Regions from separate parts of the Lactobacillus sp. wkB8 genome, predicted to be linked through region 2. Evidence: riboswitches for the same ligand, from Rfam matches in the RefSeq annotation. Region 2 holds a riboswitch; the other holds the start of a gene.

Region 1 (3,487 bases), 260 kb from region 2:
CCAGCATGATAGAAATACGTGAGGCACCCTGATTAATCATGTGGATTGCAACGTGTTTCTGCGCCAGCGGCATTGTAATATTCTTCATTACGCCAATCTTGTTGCGCATTCCTTCTCCTACTACCATGATGATGGCATAATCATCAAACCATTCTAGTTGGTCAGGTTGCAGTGCTTGTTGAATTTCAAAACACATTTGCTGGCGGATTTGCTCATTAAATTGTCTTTTGTCAAAAATAACAGTCAGATCATCAATTCCTGATGGCATGTGTTCGTATGAAATATTAAATTTATAGAAAATTTGTAATAATTTAAGTGTAAATCCAACCTCTTTATTTAGTAAATATTTATGTAAATATAATGCAGCAAAATGACTAGAACTTGCGACCCCAGTAATTATGCTTTGGGGATGAAAATTATGCTCGGGAACAATCATTGTTCCTGGTAAATCAGGGTGGTTAGTATTTTTGACATTTATGGGTACTTGACCTTCAATTGCAGGAATGATCGCTTCATCATGGAAAACCGAAAAGCCAGCGTATGACAGCTCCCGCAATTCGCGATATGTCATAACTTTAATTGCGTGGGGGTGAGTAATAATTCTGGGATCAGCGGCATATATAGCATCGACGTCGGTAAAGTTCTCATATAAATCTGCTTTAATCCCCCGTGCCCAAATTGCGCCAGTGATATCTGATCCGCCACGGGAAAAAGTAGCAATTAAGCCGTCTTTGGTAATACCGTAAAAGCCGGGAACAACCAACACGTTATCTCTGTTAGACCACTTTTCTAAATTTTTGTAAGTTTCTGGCATCACTTGGGTGTCATTAGCGTTGTCAGTAACCATAAAGCCCGCTTCTTGGGGGTCAAGGAAGTAAGCTGGTAAATGATAACTTTGCAAAACTAAAGTCAAAAGTTGTGCGTTAAGTTTTTCACCGTGAGCTTTAAAGCTAGCCATTAAATAGTCTTGATTAGGGTAATCAGCTTTTGGCAAAGCAATTAGTTCTTGCAGTAAAGGTTGTAATAATTGTTCAGATATTTGAAAGTAAGCAGCAATATCATGATACCTAGACCAAATTGTTTTTACAGTTGCACTGCAATCCTCTTTATTAATTGTTTTATGTGCAAACTCGATTAATAAATCTGTTACTTTAATGTCATTTGCAAATCTTTTTCCTGGAGCAGAAGCTACAATTACTTTACGAGTCTGATCAGCTTTAATAATATTTACTACTTTTTCAAATTGCTCCCCGTCTGCAAGGGAACTACCACCAAATTTAACGACTTTCATGTTAATACCTTTCACAATTAAATTTAATTTTAAGTAATTAGTATTGCATTTTATCATTAAAATTTTAATCTTCAATCAAAAATAAAAAGAGAACTTTTGAAAATGAGCCATTTTGATTAACTATTTTTAAGCTGTAAAAAGCCAAAAAACATTGCTACTAGAAGTTTTTCTGCTTGTAGTTAAAATGACATTTTTTTAAAATCATTGTCTTTATTTTAAAAACAAAAAATAATTCTGACTGAAAATGGTTGACAATGATATTAATTAATAATAATATTTTAATAAATCGAAGAGGTTGCAACCAACAAAAGTAGCTGGTGGAGTTTCTGCAAAGGCTGAGAAACTAGTGAAAGGGGCGGTTGCCGAAGCATTAATTATTGCGGTAATTAATTAGCTGGGACGTAATCTAACAGGTTACGGACTGTCGCAATTTTATATTCGCGGAGCGCTATCGACAAAATTGATACCAGATAATAACTTGAAGGACTCTTTTGTTAGGCACGACAAAAGAGCCCTTTTTATTTTAAGAAAAAGGGAGAGACTTAAATGGCTGCTAATGATTATTATCAAACTAATGCTCAAGGTCACTTGGTAATTGGTGGGGTTGATGCACTAAAATTAGCAAAAGAGTTTGGTTCTCCATTAGTTGTTTATGACGTACAAAAAATCAAACAGCAATTTCGGGCTTTCCAAAACGCTTTTGCAAAAGAAAATGTGAATTATGCGATTAGTTATGCCAGTAAAGCATTTGCTACGATAGCAATTTACCAGGTAATTAATGAGCTGGGCGGACATGTGGATGTTGTTTCTGGGGGTGAATTATATACCGCGCTGCAAGCAGGCTTTCCTGCAGCAAGAATTAGCTTTCACGGTAATAATAAAACTGCAGCTGAGTTATTAATGGCTGTGAAAAATCATGTTGGCGTCATTATTTTAGATAATTTTACTGAAATTAAGTTGTTAGGCCAGATTTTGCAAGAAACAAATAGTCAGATGCAGGTAATGTTGCGGCTAACTCCAGGAGTTTCGGCCCATACTCACGAATATGATCAAACTGGCCAAGAAGATAGTAAATTTGGTTTTGATATTCGTTCGGGTCAAGCCGAGCAGGCCTTTTTACAGGTTAAAGCTAACGCGCAAATGGATCTAATTGGTCTGCACGCACATATTGGTTCACAAATTCTAGAGACAGCCGGGTTTAAGCTGGAAGTTGAAAAACTTATGCAATTAGTTAGGGACTGGCAGCAAAAATATGATTACCAACCGCGTGTTTTAAACTTAGGGGGCGGTTTTGGTATTAGATATACCGAACAGGATGAAACTATAACTGCTCAAACCTTCATCAGTCAAATAGTGCAGACAGTTAAAAAGTGTGCGCAAATAAGCCACTTAAAAATTCCGGCTATCTGGATTGAACCAGGACGTTCAATTGTCGGTGAAGCCGGTTATAGCTTATATACAATCGGTGCTCGCAAAGAAGTACCGGGACTGCTGCCTTATGTAGCAGTTGATGGCGGTATGGGTGATAATATCAGACCGGCACTTTATCAAGCACAATATGAGGCAGTATTAGCGGAAAAGCCACATGCAGAACCAGTAGAAACGGTTAGACTCGCGGGACGTTATTGTGAATCAGGCGATATTATTATTAACAAACTGAAAATCCCTAAAAGTAAACCGGGCGATGTAATAGCAGTTTTGGCTACTGGCGCTTATGGTTATAGCATGGCATCGAATTACAATCGTGTTCCAAGGCCAGCAGTCGTATTTGCAGAAAATGGTCAAGCACAGGTAGTAGTTACACGTGAAACTTATGCGGATTTAATTAGTCATGATCGCTTTTATCAACCGAAAGGATAATTAAAAATATGAAAAAAATGTCGGCAACTGAAATTATTGATTTCATTGCTAATTCAACCAAAAAAACACCTGTGAAAGTATATGTCAAGGCTGAGATGTCTAAGTTAAAGTGGCCTGAAAATTGCAAGATTTTTAGTGAAACTCATACCGGGGTCGTTTTTGGAGATTGGCAAGATTTGGGTCCTTTTTTAGAAAAAAACGCTGAGAAGATAACATATTATCAAGTGGAAAATGTCAGTCGGAATTCTGCTATTCCCCTGCTAGACATGAAGAACATCTCTGCCAGAATTGAACCGGGTGCCCTTATTCGTGAAAATGTTGAAATAGGCAAAAATG
Region 2 (3,487 bases):
TTTATTAATGTCAAAAGAGATATCTTTTAAAACTTGGTGTTCACCAAATGTTTTCTTGATGTGCTTTAAACTTAAAATAGTTTCGTTTGTTTCAGTCATTAGTTCTTAGCCTCCATGTCTTTTGGTGTGCCCACTTGAACTTGGTTTGCCATTAAGTTGTAATTCTTACTTCCTTGGAGGTGTTTTTCAATTAAGTTGAATATTCTGGTAATGGTAAAGGTCAAGATGAGGTAGATAGCAGAAATTGTCAGGTAAGTTGGGAAGAACTTAAATGTCTGACTCGCAATCGTCGAACCAACGAAGAACAACTCTGATACGGAGATGATACTCAAAACTGAGGTATCCTTGATATTAACGATAAATTCATTAGTAATTGAAGGAAGACAATTCTTGATTGCTTGTGGCAGAATAATATGCCACATTCTCTGGTTGTGGGTCATTCCTAACGCACTGGCTGCTTCAAACTGACCTTCGGGTGTAGAAATAATTCCGCCGCGGATGATTTCTGCTAAATACGCTCCAGTGTTGATCGAAACAATGATTAGTGCCGCGACCGTTCTATCAATATTCAGGTGCCAGAATTGGGCAATACCATAGTAAATCACAGCTGCTTGCACCATCATTGGCGTACCCCGGAAAATTTCAATATAAACCGAAAGCAGCCAGTTGACAAACTTGAGCAGCCATCTTTTACCACTGGTAGTTGGTGTAGGAATAGTTCTCACAATACCAACGGCTAAACCGATAAAGAAACCTGCAATGGTACCAACTGAAGCCAAAAGTAAGGTCATACCGATACCGTTTAAAATCATGCCGCCATATTGGCGCCACATTGATACTAACCACGGTTCTGACTTAGCCTTTTTACCTTTTTTATCATTATCAGTTTTAGGCTGCTCCTTAACAGCTTCAGTCATTAACCTAACCCTTTTTGCTTGAGGAATAGTAGCTAAAATTTGGTTGACACTCTTGAGCAGCGCCTTGTTGGGCTTGGCAATTCCGATTGAGGTAACAGATTCTTCCTTAGTAGCGTGGAAACCAGCCATTTTGCTGACAGGAATTGACTTAATGTCAGGATCAACCATCTTAAAGGAAGTTGATTCAGTGTCTTCGGCAACATAGCCGTCAATGGTGCCGGAGATTAAACTTTGCCGCATTGCCGCAAAATCGCGCATAGCTGGTTGTCTTTTAGCGCCTTTTAACTGCTTGATCAGGTCATAGTGGAAAGTACCTTGTTGCGCCGTTAATTTAGCACCCTTAAAGTCAGTCAGCTTTTTAGCATTGGCATATCTGCTGTTAATCTTGGTAATTACCACAAAAGTACTGTTTCTGTAAGGCTGGGAAAAATTAATGGCTTTTTCACGTTCAGCAGTTGGACTCATGCCGGCAATAATCAAATCGGCTTTGCCACTAGTCAAGGCAGGAAGTAAACCGTCCCATTCAGTCTTAACAACTTCGACTTTTCTGTGTAATTTTTGCCCAATGATTTTAGCAATCTTGACATCATAACCATTGGCGTATTCTTTTGAGCCCTCAATTGGCACAGCACCGTTGGCATTATTAGTCTGCGTCCAATTGTACGGTTGATAATTAGCTTCCATGGCTACTTTGAGCGTACCGCCGTCCTTTTTGGCATTAACTTCATTCAGGCTAAAATCAGCCCCAATGCCTAAACAAGTGAATAAGGCAACTAAGGTAGCCAACCACTTAAATCTTGACTTCATTTTGAAAACCTCCACAAAATATGTTTCAAATAAAGCCAACACAATAAAAGCGTAAATAAAAAACTCGCTGTTACGCAAAACAACGAGGTTATAATCTATTATTAGAACAAATCATATAGCGCTCCCCGGGGACTAACCGGGACAGTCTGCAAAATATTCTCTTGCAGCCCAACAAGAAGATTGAAACGAACAACATCCTTGTTTCGGCGGTAATTCTTACGTTAACCTTCAAAGTGTTCGCTCACTCAGATTAGTTTCGTAACAACCGCGACCTCTATTGCATTGGAAATTATTTAACTTAGAAAAATAATAGGCTATTAAGAGTGACTTGTCAATAATTTTATTTAAAAAATATTTTATAATTATCTCATTTATTTTCTTTTACTATTTTAAAAGACTTCTGCAAGCTGCTCTTATTGCCAGCCATTACCCGCCTGATAAGCGCTCTTTTTCATTCTAGAAACATAGGGGTTACCGGCAACATAATAACGTAATTCTTTGTTAGCCCATTCTAATTCAGATTGACTAACACCAATTCTGGGGCTGGTTTTAATCTCCTTAGCCTTCTTTTTGTGACTGTCATCTAAGTCAATTTTGAAAGGGGAAGCGGTTAAGAAATGTAAATTCCATTTTTTATCGTGAATGCCAAATGCCTGCATCATTTTGGCTGGTCCATTAGTTAAAAGCACGCCATTTTTGCCCCCACGGTTTTTAATCATCTGCTCTATACCCCAGGCTGGTTCGATAGCCCTGATTAAAACTCCTTGCGGCTCATTATATTCCTGTGTTGCGATATCGAAAAAGAAGTACTGCCTTTGAGCGTAAATATAAATGGTTCCGCCTTTACGATAAAGGCCTTCATTAGCTGGGCTGCGATGACCGCCGTAAGAATGTGCTGCCCGGTCTTTGACCCCTAAATACGCTTCAGCCTCCACAATATAGCCGCCCATTATATTCTGACCATCATTATATGTTAATGGTCTGCCGATTAAGTCTTTAGTAATAGCAGCAGTTGGTTTATTAGTAAAATAAGTTGAATAATTCATTTTTCTTTCCGTGTAGTAAACTTAAACTAAAAGGAGATATTATGATGACAAAAATAAAAGTAGTGCGCATTTATGAACATGAGCAGCCTGCTGGCTACCGCATTTTAGTTGATCGTCTGTGGCCACGAGGCAAAAGCAAAAAAGATGCTAATTTGGATGAGTGGGTCAAAGAAATTGGTCCCAGCACCGAATTGCGTAAGTGGTTCAATCACGATGATACTAAATATCCTGAGTTTAGGCAAAAGTACATTGCTGAATTAGAGCATAATTCTGTGACTGTTAGTTTTGTTACCCGAGTGAAAGACGAACTTGCAAAACAAGATGTCCTTTTTCTTTATGGTGCAAAGAATAAAGAGCACAACCAGGCAGTTGTGCTCAAAGAATACGTTGAACAAAGATTATAGTTTCCGTCTTTTCTTTTTTGCTCGTATAAAATGAAAAGCAATAGTTAAGAGAAGAATACCGAACACAATAAAGGCAAAAGTTGTATTAGGCAGTTCGTAATGTAACGGTGGTAAAGACAATAAAAGTTTAAGAGCAATGATAGCAATTAAAACGTAAGCCATTGGTTGCAGTTCAGGAATAATGTCCATCAATTTGATTATGATTTCGGCAACACCGCGCATACATAAGATACCAATCATGCCACCAATTAATACTACTACCGGATTATTGGAAACCGCTAGGGCAGCTAAAACTGAATCAATTGAAAATACG

Evidence for each region. A riboswitch is a leader RNA that binds a small molecule or an ion and turns the genes downstream of it on or off. The one in region 2 is predicted to bind lysine.
Region 1: another riboswitch for lysine. It lies ahead of lysA (diaminopimelate decarboxylase); the one in region 2 lies ahead of LACWKB8_RS00810 (ABC transporter substrate-binding protein/permease).

Annotation. Positions count from the first base shown of each region.
Region 1 covers NZ_CP009531.1:1,845,528-1,849,014, reverse strand. Annotated here, with positions in the region: gene LACWKB8_RS08560 (aspartate kinase) at 1-1,291, opposite strand, end outside; lysine riboswitch at 1,573-1,751, shown strand; gene lysA (diaminopimelate decarboxylase) at 1,838-3,151, shown strand; gene dapD (2,3,4,5-tetrahydropyridine-2,6-dicarboxylate N-acetyltransferase) at 3,160-3,487, shown strand, end outside.
Region 2 covers NZ_CP009531.1:175,910-179,396, forward strand. Annotated here, with positions in the region: gene LACWKB8_RS00805 (amino acid ABC transporter ATP-binding protein) at 1-99, opposite strand, end outside; gene LACWKB8_RS00810 (ABC transporter substrate-binding protein/permease) at 99-1,724, opposite strand; lysine riboswitch at 1,833-2,009, opposite strand; gene LACWKB8_RS00815 (DNA-3-methyladenine glycosylase) at 2,138-2,770, opposite strand; gene LACWKB8_RS00820 (DUF488 domain-containing protein) at 2,815-3,174, shown strand; gene LACWKB8_RS00825 (TerC family protein) at 3,169-3,487, opposite strand, start outside.